2 regions of the Diaphorobacter sp. C33 genome follow, and region 1 is predicted to be linked to the other one. Evidence: riboswitches for the same ligand, from Rfam matches in the RefSeq annotation. Region 1 holds a riboswitch; the other holds the start of a gene.

Region 1 (7,168 bases):
GTATTCGCTGAAGCGGTGGTAGAGCGTGGGTGCGCGGAAGGACGTGCCGGCCGCTGCGGTGACGCGCCACTGCGGCGTAATGGCGTAGCCATAGGACAGGCTGCCCGTGCTTTTGCCGCCGAACTCGCTGTCGTCGTCATAGCGCAGGTTGGCCTGCAGCGTATGGGCGCCCTGGTTCAGGCCATAGCCCAGCGCGAGCGCGTTCTGTGAGCGGTCACGCTGGAGGTCGCCCACGAACTCGGTGGCGGGGTTGTGCAGTTCGTCCTCGCGGCGCTCCAGCGCGGCTGTGAACAGATGCGCGCCCAGGCGCCACTCGTTTTGCAGCAGGTAATTGTGCAGCGTGGTCTCGGTCATGTAGAAGTTGGGCCGGGTGCTGTATTCACTCTGCCCCTGCGTGACCTGCAAGCGCGTGCTGTACACGTCGCTCCACTTGGCCAGCCATGCCAGGCTGGCCGTGCGCAATTGGTGGTGATTGCGGTCGTCGGCCGTTTTGCTGCCGTCGTACTGCGAGTTGAGGTTGCTGGCCAGCAGCGTGCCCTCCAGGCGATGGGTCGTGTCGAACTGCACGCCCAGTCGGGCATTGGCAGAGGTGCGGCGGTAGCCGTCTTTGTCCGGGTTGTAGGCGGAGCCTACGCGGGCACTGAAGCCATCGGCGCGCTCATGCGACAGCCCCAGCGCATAGTCCACCTGCTCGGTGCCGCCACTCACGCCGGCCTGCACCGTCCGCGTGCCCTGGTTGCCCAGGCCCACGCCCACGTAGGGCGCCGGCGCACCCTCGCCCTTTTTGGTGAAGAGCTGGATCACGCCTCCCATGGCATCCGAGCCGTACACAGCAGCCGCTGGCCCGCGCACGACCTCGATGCGGTCGATCTGCGACAACGGGATTTGCTCCCACACCACGCCGCCGGTGGATTGCGAGTCCAGGCGCACGCCGTCCAGGTACACGGCGGTAAAGCGCGACTCCGCGCCGCGCAGGTAGACGCTGCCACTGCTGCCCTGGCCGCCATTGCGCGTGATCTGCACGCCTGGCAGGCGCGAGATCACGTCAATGACGCCTACCGCGCCGCTGGCCTCGATGGTTTCACGGTCGATGACGGACACATCGGACACGATGTCGGCCAGCGGCCGGGCCACGCGGGTTGCCGTGATGACGGTTTCACGCAGTTGGGGTTCTGTGGCTGCCTGGGCCAGCAGGGTCTGGGACACGGCGGGGAAAGCGGCGGCCAGCGCCAGCGGCAGCACGGCGACGCGCGCGTGCACGGAAAGCGCACTCAAGCGCACATTGAACGGACGGGTGTTTGTCATGTGGGGCAAACAGAGAGATCGCCACGGCCGACCTCCCCGTCGGCACCTGGGCATAACGGCCCAGGTTTCACAAAAGGAAACGCGGAGCCACCTCGTTGGCCGGTATCCGGGCTGGCGGAACGCTCTGCATCGCCTTCCCAAACGCTTGTTCAAGGCGCTCAGTGGCTTGTCAATGAAGAGGGAGCCGAAGTACGGCTCATCCGCTGACCGTTGCGGGGGCAGCGCAGGCACAGGACGCACTCCATGACGGAGGGCCCCTCCCTGCTTCCCGTTGAACTGCGGCATGTGAACCACGCCGCGAGCACCAACTGCGCAATTTTACGATGGTTCGCACGCCGATCCCTACAATCGGCAGCGTATGGCCTCCCCCTCTTCCATCGACCAGATCGCCGAGCGCGTTGAGCGGCTGCTGCTGCGCCATGCCGAGTTGCAGCGCACCAATGCCCTGTTGGCGCAACAGGTCGCGGCGCTCACCCAGGAGCGCGATTCCCTCCAATCCCGCCTGCAGGCGGCCCGTGCGCGCGTGAACGCATTGCTGGACCGCCTGCCTGCCGAGCCCGAACTCCCCGGCACTGCCGAGACGAAAGACGCGCCATGAAGCAGATCGAGGTACAGATCCTCCAGCAAAGCTATCTCCTGGCCTGCCCCGACGGCCAGGAGTCGCGCCTGCTGGAGGCGGTCGAGCGCGTGGATACCGCCATGACGCGCATCCGTGACGCGGGCAAGGTACGCGCGCGTGAGCGCATCGCCGTGCTGGCGGCGCTCAACCTGGCTTTCGAGATCGCCGACCGCGAAGCCGCCGATTTGGCAGCCGCCTCAGCCCCTGCGCGCATCGTCCCCACCCCGGTCGCGCCGCACGTGCACGACAGCGATGAGCGCGTGCAGCAGTTGCTCCTGCGCCTGGACGAGGCGCTGGGCGAGGATGGGCGCCTCCTATAACCATTACGGTAAAAGCCCGGCCCCTGGCCGCACACGGGCAGCCCACTACAATGAACATGTCTGCGATGCTGCCGGGCTTTATATTTCCTTGAACCAATGCTCATTGAGCACGGGCTTGGTACATCGCCCGGTGAGCGTGATCATCTCGCGTCAGATGAACCCAACGCCTGGCTGCCCTCGCCCACCTGAACCCCCGGTTCAGGATGCCGGTCCGGTGGCATTCGCAGACACCTTTTCTCTGGTAATCGCTTGCGCCCTCGCTCCGGGTGAGTGCCAGCGACCTCAATACCTGCTCAGAAAATCCGGCGCTCCGCGGCCAGCGCGCGCAACCCACCCATCTGCAAGGCACAGAGCAGACCTTGGTAGTCGTCGCACCGATGCCAAATATCCTGGCGTGGTTCGGGCGTTTCCCAGTCCTTCGGCAACCTCACTGATACGCAGCGCGCGCCCCAGACGTACGGTGGCGCATCCAGTAAGGCAGCGATGCGTAGCTGGATTTCTCCACGTCGATGAGAACAGACTCGTCACTTCCGCTGGTATAGATCTGACAGCGATACGTCACGCCTGAGCGCCTCGGTTTGCGCCATTCGCTTGCCACGACATGCTTCGCGGAGTCGCTGTGGTTCCACAAAACGCTGTTTTCAGGGCACGCACCACGGCGCCGGCTGCCCATGGACAACCTCCATCCACAGCGCCCATGCACCCAGGGAAAAAAGCACACCACCTGCCAGCCGAGACCCCCACGCCCCACCCTTCACGCCGATCCAAGCGCGAATGCGGCCAAATGTCCACGGTCCCAGCACCAGCCATACACCGCTTCCCACGCCAAACAGGACCATGCACAAGGCTCCGCGGAGCACGCTTCCGCTGAGAGCGGCAGTCAACAGTGCGGTATACAGAAGGCCGCATGGCAGGAGCGCCCAGGCCACACCCGCGGTCAGGAGCCCGCCAGGCCGAGAGACCAAGGGCTTGACCTTCGCCCAGGCAGCACGCCCCGCCCGCTCAACCCACAAGGGCTGCTGCGCTTGCACCATCATCATCCCGCCCCACGCGAGGATGAGCACATGCATCAGCGTCCAAAGGGGGCGCAATGCCGAGGTGCTTTGCCCCAGCCATGCGAGTTGCTCCATGGCCAGCGCAACCACCGCCCCTGCGGCGCCGTAACCGATCAGGCGCCCCACGTGAAACTGCGCTACCCGTTGGAGGATTCCGCGGCGGGACGCCCATTGAATGGTGTGGGTGGCGTCCTGCGTGCCACCCAGCCCCGTAAGCGCCGCGCAGGGAACAGAACACATCGCCAAACAGTGAGCCCCTCCCATCAGCCCCATCAGGAAGGTCGTCGTGGCCAGCGCCCACAGCATGGGTCAAATAATCCGGGAAAAGCGAGCGCGGTTACGGTCAGCCTGCAGATACTTGTCGAACACCATGGCCACGCCGCGCACGAAATACCACCCCATGGGCGTGACTTCAACGCCCTCATCACTGATTTTCACCAAGCCCTGAGCCGCCATTTCTTGCAGTTGCTGTAATTCCGCATCGAAATAACTGCGGAAATCAATCAGCCAAGACTGTTCCAACGGCTCAAACAGCAATTCACCTTGGCACATCAACGCCATGATGACTGCGCGGCGCACCAAGTCGTCCTTGGTCAACGCCAGCCCGCGCACCACAGGCAAATGCCCCTGGTTAATGCAGTCGTAATACTCGTCCAGCGTTTTCACATTTTGGCTGTAAGTAGCGCCCACGCGCCCGATGGCAGAAACGCCCAGACCAATCAGGTCGCAATCGGGCTGCGTGCTATAGCCTTGGAAATTGCGGTGCAGCCTGCCTTGCCGCTTGGCCACCGCCAGCGCATCGTCAGGCAGCGCAAAATGGTCCATGCCCACGTAGACGTAGCCGGCTTCCTGGAACACATCAAGTGACCGGGCCAGCATGGACACCTTGGCCGAAGCCATGGGCAACTCGGCCGTGATGATGCGTCGCTGCGACTTGAAGCGTTCTGGCAAGTGAGCGTACGCATACAGCGCGATCCGGTCTGGCCGCAGCTCGGCTACCTGCTCCAAGGTGCGATCAAACGACTCCGGTGTCTGGCGCGGCAGCCCGTAGATCAAATCCACGTTCACCGATTCAAACCCGAGCTTCCGAGCCGCATCGACCAACGCGAACACCTTTTCGGCAGGCTGAATGCGGTGCACGGCCTTTTGTACTTCAGGGTCGAAATCCTGCACGCCAAAGCTCAGGCGATTGAAACCCAGCTCCGCCAACAATCCCAGCCGCGCTTCATCCACGGTCCGCGGGTCCACTTCTATGGAGTACTCCCCCCCCGGAACGAGGACGAAACTGCGCCTCAACATGCCCATCAGTTCGCGCAAACCGTCATCCGTCAGAAAAGTAGGCGTGCCTCCGCCGAAATGCAGCTGGCTCACATGCTGACCCACACCGCAGTGCGCCGTATGCAGGTCGATCTCACGGCTGAGGTAACGCAAGTAGACCTCTGCCCGCTCTGGATGCCGGGTAATGATCTTGTTACACGCGCAGTAATAGCACAGCGATTCACAAAACGGGATGTGGACATAAAGCGACAAAGGCATCGCCTTGGCTACCGACCCCACGCGACGCTGCTGCAGCGCAAGGATGTATTCCCGCTCGCCAAAGGCCTCGACAAAACGATCAGCAGTCGGATAAGAGGTGTAGCGCGGCCCTGGAACGTCAAAGCGACGCAGGAGCTCTGTTGTAACAACGGTCATGACGGGATTCCTTGCACTTTCATATCACTGTGCCGTAGAGTCCCCCATGAGTCCTTGACGTTGATCAAGCGCCCATAAGGTCCTTGTGGCGACAATTTGACTTCGGCTCAAAGTCGTCCAACGGCCTACGGCATTCCATGTCTCCCAGCCGTTCAGAGGTAAGCTCAAGCCATGAACAGGGTTCCCATGCATACGAATCTCCAGACCATCAAAGTTGCCTGCTCAAACTGCAATCTGCGTGAGCTGTGCATGCCCGTGGGTCTGGACGACCAGCAACTCAAGCGCATCGATGACATTGTTGCTGTACGACGCAAGATCAAGCGTGGCGGCACGCTTTTCCGGAACGGTGAACCCTTCACATCCCTTTTTGCCATCCGCACCGGATTCTTCAAGACCTGTGTCGCCACCGAGGACGGTCGCGATCAAGTGACGGGTTTTCAAATGGCGGGCGAGATCATTGGCCTGGATGGCATCGTGAGCGACCGCCACACTTGCGATGCGGTAGCGCTTGAAGACGCCGAAGTATGCGTCATGCCTTTCGATCGTATTGAAGAGTTGTCGCGCGAAGTAACGGCACTACAGCACCATGTGCACAAGATCATGAGCCGCGAGATTGTTCGCGAGCATGGGGTCATGCTGTTGCTGGGGAGTATGCGTGCCGAGGAACGCCTTGCCGCATTCCTGTTGAATCTCGTACAACGCTTGCATGCCCGGGGGTTCTCACAATCCGAATTGGTGCTGCGCATGACGCGGGAAGAGATCGGCAGTTACCTAGGATTGAAACTGGAAACCGTCAGCCGCACGTTTTCGAAGTTCGTGGAAGAAGGTATTGTGGAAGTAAAACAGCGCCATGTGCGCATCGTCGATACCGATGCGCTGAAGCGCATTGTCAACAGCCAGCAAGCCTGCCATTAAGCCTCGGTTTTTTGCTCATTCATAACTGATCGGCGGAAAGATCAGGAAACGTATTTGGCGCAATCAGCCGGCCGCGCCCCTTTGGGCACGGGGCAGCGATTCAACTCAAAGGGCGAGAGTGACAACAGCGTAGTCAATGCGCTGGAAGCCATGAGTACGAACCAGAACGTGAAGAAGGCGATGGTATACACACCTTCGCGCGAGAGATGCAGGGGTTGATCAAACCACTGCAGCGCTTCTGGATCCACGAAGGCGAACACCACCATTTCCATGACGCCCGCCATCAAAAAGGCCGGCCACGCGATCCACATCAATCGTTGCATCCACATTCGCCCATCTCCTAGCAGGTGTAGTTGACAGCGTAGCATCTGTTCTGCGGCATGCAAAGAGGACTCGCCCTGCCGGTCAACGCGGTTGGTCCTCCAGCGGAGTAGCTGCATGGTTGCGCCCCTTCATGGCAGGCGTCATGTCGCCTCCAGACTCCTTCAGGGTCTCGTTGATGTTCAATCCCCGTTGGTAATAGTCTTCCGCGATGACGGGGTCGGGTTGGCTCACGGCCAGCCAGAGGGTCACGAAGCCCGCAATGATGACAATCACCGGCCCCGCGATGACAAGCCAGACATGGCCAAACGTCCACCAAGGCTTTCCTGCGTCTTCCAGATTCATGGGGGAATTACTCGACATCGATACCAACTCCTCGCTCATTTATGAGCACAGCTTGTTCATTTGCATTCCGCGACCGCCTTCAGCGAGGCACGAGGAACACGGATTTCTCTGCCACTTGGGCTTTATCACCCTGCGCTTGAATATCGAAATACACCGTATGCGATCCGGGAGATGCTGAGCCATACGGAATTTGAAGACGGACAACCACCCATCGGGATTCCGCCGGTCCAATGTCAATTGCGGTCTCGGACGCCACTTCCAGCCCTTCCATGCCGTGGGCGCTGATGGTGTAGCGCTGCGCCCCCTCCGTGGCGTTCATGATCTGCAGCCGGTAGATATTTTCCAGCTTGCCTCCCGCCACGATGCGCGAGAGCGCAGCGCGGTCGCGCACGATGTCCACCTTCAACGGGGTGCGTACCACCAAGCTGGCCAGCATGCCGATGCACAACACCACCAGCACCGCTGAATAGAACAACACACGGGGTCGCAGCACGCGTTTGAGCATTTGCGACTGGGTCCAGTGGTTCTTGACGCCGTTCTGCGTCGAGAAGCGAATCAGCCCGCGCGGATACTTCATCTTATCCATCACGGTATTG
Region 2 (7,168 bases), 1.6 Mb from region 1:
TTCTCGAACTGCAGGATGGCGTCCACCACATTGTTCAGGCAGTCGGCCTTGCTGGTCGGTCCGGGACGCGCGCAGACCACCGTGTGCACGTTGGGAAAGCGTGCACGCACCTGCTCCACGTCGGCATGCGTTTGCGGGTCGTTGGGATAAGTGCCGATGAAGATGTGGTAGTTCTCGTAGTCCAGCGTGGTGGCGGCCAGTTGCGCCATCTGGCCAATCACGCCGTGCTCCTGCCAGGCGGGCACCATGATGGCCAGCGGCTTCTCCTCGGCGTCGTAGAGCGTCTTGTAGTTCAGCGGCGCGTGGCGTGCGTACACCGTGAAGGCGCGCCAGACGCGGCGGACCCAGTAGGCGATATCGATGAACAGGTCATCCAGGCTGCTGATGAAGATGACGACAGCCACCCCGATCGCCACCATCTTGAGCAGGTAGAGATAGGCGGTAAAAACATCTATCCAGGACATGGTGCGGCTCCTCTAGATACTCAGGGCCGCAACCGCGGGCGCAGCCGCATGTGCGGGCGCGGGCGCGGGGGGCGCCAGCATCTGCTCCAGCCGTGCCACGATGCGCTGGGACGCCTGGCCATCCCCAAAGGGGTTGGCTGCGGCCTGCATGCGGCCGTAAGCCTCTCCGTCGTCCATCAGATGGCGCAGGGAGTGCACGATCAACTGGCGGTCGGCCCCGACCAGCGCGGCGCAGCCCGCATCGATGACCTCCGGCCGCTCGGTTTCTTCACGCAGTACCAGCAGCGGCACCTTGAAGGTCGGCGCCTCTTCCTGCAGACCACCCGAGTCCGTGAGCAGCAGCCAGGCATCGGCAATCGCCTGCTGCATGGCCAGGTAGTCCAGCGGCGCCGTCAGGTGCACATTGGGCAGCGCGCCCAGGTGCCGGTGCACGGGGTCGCGTACCACGGGGTTGAGGTGCACCGGGAACAGCACGGTCATCCACGGGAATTCACGGGCGATGTCGGCAATGGCCGCACACACGTTGTCGATGTCCGGCCCCCAGTTCTCGCGCCGGTGCATGGTGACGAGGATATGGCCGCGACCTTGCACCCGACGGCGGATGTGATGGCGCTCGCACACCCACAATTGCGCGTCCACCACCGTATTGCCGGTCACCAGGATGTCGCGCGAGGCGATCCCCTCACGCTCCAGCGCCTGCGCTGCACGCAAAGTGGGCGCGAAGTGCAGGCGGCTGATGCGGCTGATCATCTGCCGCAGTCCTTCCTCGGGGAACGGGCGGCGCAGGTTGTAGGTACGCAGCCCAGCCTCGACATGCAACACCGGCACCCCATGGGAAAAGCCCGCCAGCGCTCCCTGGAAGGCGCTTTCGGTATCACCCTGCACGATGACGGCGCTCCAGGGCTGCTGCCCCATCACGCCCTCCAGTTGGCGGCGGCACCCGAGGCTGAAATCCAGGAGCGTGCTTCCCTGGCGCTCGAGCACATGGTCGGGCCGGATATCGAAGCAGTCCAGCATCTGCACGGCCATGTCGCTGTGCTGGCCGGTATGCAGCCACACGGGGCAAACACTTTCCGCGCCTCGCAGGGCGTGATATACCGGTGCCAGCTTGATGATCTCGGGGCGTGTGCCGGAAATGATCAGGACGGGAGCGGGCTGTTCATCGATGCAAGTCATAAGGTGCCTCTCTTCCCTCAACCTATCGATCGGCAGCCCCGGGGCCGCTGCCGTGTAGCCCCTGGCGACACGCGCCGTGATCTTCACGCACCCTTACCAGAGTTTCAATAGGTCACTTTGGTGGAGAAGATTCTTACCGCATTTTCATCAATTGGCAAATTTGATCGATAGCATTTAACTATTTACCCAGTGCGTGATAGGACGGCGTCTGGTTGCACAGCCCCTTCGAATTCCTCATGCGCCCGTCCTGAAGATGGCAAGTGCCGGCAAGACACTTAGCGCATCGCTCCGTCCACCCCGGCCGCTTGAAAACTTGCCATCTCGCGCAGCACGCGGCATGCCGACTCCAGCAACGGCCAAGCCAGAGCGGCACCTGAGCCTTCTCCCAGGCGCAGCCCCAGGTCCAGCAGCGGCTGCGCCTGCAAAGCCTGCAGCATGTGGCCATGGCCCCGTTCGCCGGAGCGATGGGCAAACACACAGCGCTGCAGCACGGCAGGCGCCAGGCGCGCGGCCACCAGCACAGCCGCGCAGGTGATAAAGCCGTCGACCACGATCACACGCCGCTCGGCGGCGGCCTGCAGCACGGCGCCGGTGAGCGTGGCGACTTCAAAACCCCCCAGGGCGGCCAGGGCCTCCAAGGGCTGCGTAGCACCGGCGTTGGCCGCCAGCGCCTGCTCCAGCACGGCCTGCTTGCGCGCGATGCCTGCCGCATCCAGTCCCGTACCGGCACCCGTGCACTCGGCCAGCGGCACGCCCGCCAGACGCGCCAACAGCAGCGACGCCACGGACGTGTTGCCAATACCCATCTCGCCCAGCAGCAGCGCGTTGCCGGGCATGGCGCGCACGATATCCATGCCGTTGCGCAGCGCTTGGGCGCACTGCGCCTCGGTCATCGCAGGGCCGACGCTCGCGTCCTGCGTGCCCGCCGCCACGCGGCAGTGCACCAGGCGGGGCGCACCGGGAACGACGTCGCGCGCGGGTACTTCGCGCGCCACGCCGCAGTCGGCCACGGTGAGCTGAAGGCCGTGCTGGCGCGCCAGCACGCTCACGGCTGCGCCGCCTGCCAGAAAGTTCTCGACCATCTGCCAGGTCACGTCGCTCGGGTAGGCCGATACGCCCTTGGCCGCCAGGCCATGGTCGCCCGCGCACACCAGCATCTGCGGCGCCTGCAGCATGGGTGATTCGGTACCTTGGATCTGGCCCAGACGGAGGGCGAGTTGCTCCAGGCGCCCCAACGCACCCAGTGGTTTGGTCTTGTTGTCCAGCTTGTGTTGCAGGGCCTGCGTCAGCGGCAGATCGGTGAGGTCAGCAACGAAAGGCAGGTCGATGATCATGGCGTGTTTCGATTGTCAAAAAAAGGTCCAGCGCGGCCCCGACTCACGGGGCGCACATCAAGAGGTGGCCGTATTGCGGGGCGGGCCCCATGCGTTGTGGCTGGCTTATGCCGGTGCGGTCTGGCGACTGCACTGCGCCGCAGCCTGGTCGCACCGCAGATGCGCGATGAGCGGCTGCTGGTCGTCGCGCTGCCCCCATTGCTCGAAGTACACCAGGTCTTCCACGGGCAGGCGCGGAAGCCAGCCAGCGGTTTCCAGTTCGGGCTTGGCATGGAAGTGGCTGACGTAGCCGACACACAGGTAGGCGATGGGGGTGATGCCCTTGGGAATACCCAGCGCCTGCTGCAGGTCGGCCTGGTGAAAGATGCTCACCCATCCCACCCCAAGCCCTTCGGCGCGCGCGGCGAGCCACAGGTTTTGCACGGCACAGACGCTGCTGTACAGGTCCATGGTTTTCATGTGGGTACGCCCTACCACCACCGGACCGGTGCGCTCGCGGTCGCACGTGATGCAGAGGCCGATGGGCGACTCCAGAATGCCCTCGAGCTTGAGACGCTGGTATACCGCGCGCTTGTCGCCCTCGAACATACCGGCCGCTTCGGCATGGGCCTTGGCGAAGGCATCATGCACCCGGCGCTTGGTGTCCTGCGAACGGACCACGAGGAAGTTCCATGGCTGCATGAAGCCTACGGAAGGCGCATAGTGCGCCGCGGTCAGGATGCGGCTGAGCACCTCGTCCGGTACCGGGGTGGGCAGAAACTGCCCCCGCACATCACGGCGTGAAAAAATGGTGTGGTAAATGGCGTCGCGGGCCTCTTGCGTAAAGGCGTGAACGCTTTGCGTGGCTTGCGCCTGCGCGGTATTCATGGCAGTCCCCTGTGCGTGAATAGGTCGCACGCTGCCTGGCCTTGCAGCGCGATGAACGTTCAGGCCGGTCTTCTGGCTTGGATTCATCTGACCCGCCGCGCCTTCCCAGCCTTGGCGGCCAGTGGCATTGAGCGGGGGTCATCTTCCTTACAGCGTTGGGCACGCGGCGGACTCCAACCGCCTTCCCGATTCTCCCTTTGCCTTGCGGCAGCGGGCACCTGAGGACGGGGATGATAACAACCGCAGTTATCGTCCTTTACTGCACAGCGAGGGCATCCAACGTCCCGGGCTCGAAGTGCCGTGCGATGCCGGCGGCCAGCCCCTCAAACACCGCATCCAGCGTCGGAGCATCGGCACCGAACAGCGCCCGCAGCACGGCTGCGTCCTCGAACAGGCCGTGCAGGTACAGGCCCAGCACATTGCCCCCGGGGTTCTGCCACGCCAACCCGGGCATGAGTTCGCGCGCTACATCGCCGCTGGCTGCCATGGCCGGGTGCTGCGCAGTCTGGCCGTGGTGGATTTCGTAGCCTTGCACAGCCACGCCGGCGAGATGCCGCCAGACGCCTTGTACGGCGCCGAAGCACTGGCGCGTGGGCCGCACGGTCTTGGTGGCCTCGAAGCTCGTCACCAACGGCAGCAGGCCCAGGCCGGGGCCATTGCCGTCCACCCCCACGGTGTCGATCAACGCCTCGCCGAGCATCTGCAGTCCACCGCAGACTCCGAGCACACGGCCACCGCGTGCCGCATGGGCAGCAATCGCCGCGTCCAACCCCTGTGCGCGCAGCCAGGCCAGGTCAGCCGCCGTGGCCTTGCTGCCGGGCAGGACGATCCAGTCGGCGCCCTCCACATCCGCTGGGCTGCGCGCCCAGGACAGACGCACACCCGGCACATTTTTGAGCGGCTGGAATTCGTCCAGATTGCTGATGCGCGGATACGCCACCACGGCGATGCGCGTATGCACGGCACCGACGGCGGTGGAGCGCATGTCGAACACGCCGTCCTCCTCGGGCAGGCCATGGTTCCACTGCATCGGAATGGTGGCGACGACGGGCACGCCGGTCTTGTCCTGCAGCATTTGCGGCGCGGGCGCCAGCAGTGCCTCGTCGCCACGGAACTTGTTGAGCACGAAGCCAGCGATGAGCGCGCGTTCTTCCTCGGGCAGCAACGCCCATGTGCCAAACAGGTGGGCAAAGGCGCCACCGCGGTCGATATCCGTCACCAGCAGGCAGCGCGCCTCAGCATGGCGCGCCACGCGCATGTTGACCACGTCGCTGGCGTGCAGATTGATCTCTGCCGGCGAGCCCGCGCCTTCGATGACCACCACGTCGTTCTCTGCCCGCAGTGCGTCCAGCGCCGCCGCGATCTGCGGCCACACACGCTGGCTGCGGCCGCGCCATGGCAGTTGCGAAAGCTCATCGCTCACCTGTCCCAGCAGCACCACCTGGCTCTTCGTGTCCGCTTCGGGCTTGAGCAGCAGCGGGTTCATGCGCACGTCGGGCACGGCCCGCGCTGCCAGCGCCTGGAAATACTGGGCACTGCCAATCTCGCCGAACTGCTCGCCCGGTGCAGCCACCACGCGCGCGTTGTTGCTCATGTTCTGCGCCTTGAAAGGCGCCACCTTCAGGCCCTGGTTGCTGTAGTAGCGGCACAGCGCGGTGGCCAGCCAGCTCTTGCCCGCGCCGCTGGTGGTGCCCAGCACCATGACGCAGCGCGCCGGCCCGGGTCGGGTCTTGTTCATTGCGATTCCTTGTAGAGGCGCCACGATACCTCCAACGCCCGCTGCGACTGCGGTGGCAGCACGCCCAGGCGCACATGCCCGGGCAGGCCAAACGAGGTGCAGTCGCGCAGCTTGACGCCACGCGAGCGCAGCCATTGCAGGAAGGTCCCCACATCTTGCACCGGCGGACATGCCGTGAAGAAGTTGGCGAGACTGCCCGGCGCAACGGCCCAGCCCAGGGCCGCGCACAGCGCCAGTTGCGCGGCCTTCCATTCGCGCAGGGTCGCCAGCGATTGCGCGAGCCATGCCTGCGTATCCGGCCGGACCCAGGCCGCCAACAGGGCAACACCGTCGGCACCGACCGGCCAGGAGGCCGCCAGCGCCTGCACAGCGGCGACACTGCCATCGGCGACCGCGGCACTCGGCGCAATGGCATAGGCCGCGCGTACGCCGGTCAGGCCCAGCGCCTTGTTGGGCGTCAACATCTGCCAGGCGGCATCAGGCGCTACGGTGGCGGCTCCCTCCAGGCGCAGGGGTGCATAGGCGCAGTCCAGTATGCGCAACACGCCGACAGGGGCCGGGGCGCACCACGCCGTCAGTGCAGCATCGGTCGTTCCCAACGGGCTGGCGGGTTCGCACGCCCAGTGCAGCGCCGGCTCAGAAGAAGGTGTGTGGCGGCAGTCCAGCCCCCACACTTGGGCCGCGCGGGTGTAGTCGCCGTAGCCATGCGCGGGCACAGCGACCTGGCGCACGCCGCTGCGTGCCGCGTGCGTGGTGATGCGATGAATGAACTCGCTGGCGCTGGCGGCGAGCACCACGCGCTGCACCGCCACGCCGTGGAACGTGGCAATCTGCGCGCGCAGCGCGGTGTAGGCCGGGTCGGGGTAGTGGATGAAGTCACTCTGCCGGAGCGCCGCGATGGCCTGCGGACAAGGACCGCAGGCGTTGGCGTTGGTGGAGAAGTCATGCAGCGGCACACCCAGCGCATCCGGGCCGCCGTGCTGTGGCGCATGGTCAGACATGGGTGTGCACTATAGCTATCAATAACAGAGCTGTTACCGCAAGCACCACAAGCGCTAGCAGTGTTTTTGATGCCAAATGCACCGCACGCTGCGTGTCCGCGGCCTGGGGCGCACGCCCGGGGGCGTTCAACACGTACACACCTGGTTTGGACAGGCGCACCCCCAACGCCAGCGCCATCGCCCCCATAGGCCACCCGCCGTTGGGCGACGGCGTGAGGCGCGACTGCGCGCGCAGATCACTCCAGCGGGCGCCGTTGCCACGCGACACACCCCACAACAGCACCGCCGTGATGCGCGCGGGCAGCCAGGACAGCACATCGTCCGCACGCGCCGCCCACTTGCCCGCCCATTGCCAGTAGCGCCCACCGCGCATGCCGGGGTATCCCCACATCGCGTCGGCCGTATTGGCAAAGCGGTAAAGCGCCGCACCGGGCAGGCCCAGCAGCACGAACCAGAACAGCGGCGCAATCACGGAGTCGCTGAGGTTCTCGGCCAGGGATTCAATGGCGCTCTCGCGCACGGCCGCCGCATCGAGCCCTTGCACATCACGGCTGACCAGCCAGGACAGTCGCTCGCGCCCCGCATCTA

What was found. Region 1 has a riboswitch for cobalamin ahead of QY917_RS01660 (TonB-dependent receptor). Riboswitches for the same ligand answer to the same signal wherever they lie in the genome.
Region 2: linked by a shared signal. The riboswitch ahead of bluB (5,6-dimethylbenzimidazole synthase) and the one ahead of QY917_RS01660 (TonB-dependent receptor) in region 1 are both predicted to bind cobalamin.

Annotation. Positions count from the first base shown of each region.
Region 1 is NZ_CP129980.1:335,856-343,023, reverse strand. Features, by position in the region: gene QY917_RS01660 (TonB-dependent receptor) at 1-1,305, opposite strand, end outside; cobalamin riboswitch at 1,385-1,629, opposite strand; gene QY917_RS01655 (hypothetical protein) at 1,664-1,903, shown strand; gene QY917_RS01650 (cell division protein ZapA) at 1,900-2,244, shown strand; gene QY917_RS01645 (sulfite exporter TauE/SafE family protein) at 2,886-3,605, opposite strand; gene hemN (oxygen-independent coproporphyrinogen III oxidase) at 3,609-4,991, opposite strand; gene fnr (fumarate/nitrate reduction transcriptional regulator Fnr) at 5,163-5,906, shown strand; gene QY917_RS01630 (hypothetical protein) at 5,948-6,235, opposite strand; gene QY917_RS01625 (FixH family protein) at 6,312-6,590, opposite strand; gene ccoG (cytochrome c oxidase accessory protein CcoG) at 6,652-7,168, opposite strand, start outside.
Region 2 is NZ_CP129980.1:1,909,658-1,916,825, forward strand. Features, by position in the region: gene nrfB (cyclic di-3',5'-guanylate-activated glycosyltransferase NrfB) at 1-464, opposite strand, end outside; gene wecB (non-hydrolyzing UDP-N-acetylglucosamine 2-epimerase) at 477-1,640, opposite strand; gene cobT (nicotinate-nucleotide--dimethylbenzimidazole phosphoribosyltransferase) at 1,916-2,974, opposite strand; gene bluB (5,6-dimethylbenzimidazole synthase) at 3,080-3,841, opposite strand; cobalamin riboswitch at 3,886-4,078, opposite strand; gene QY917_RS09075 (cobyric acid synthase) at 4,098-5,579, opposite strand; gene QY917_RS09080 (aminotransferase class I/II-fold pyridoxal phosphate-dependent enzyme) at 5,576-6,580, opposite strand; gene cbiB (adenosylcobinamide-phosphate synthase CbiB) at 6,573-7,168, opposite strand, start outside.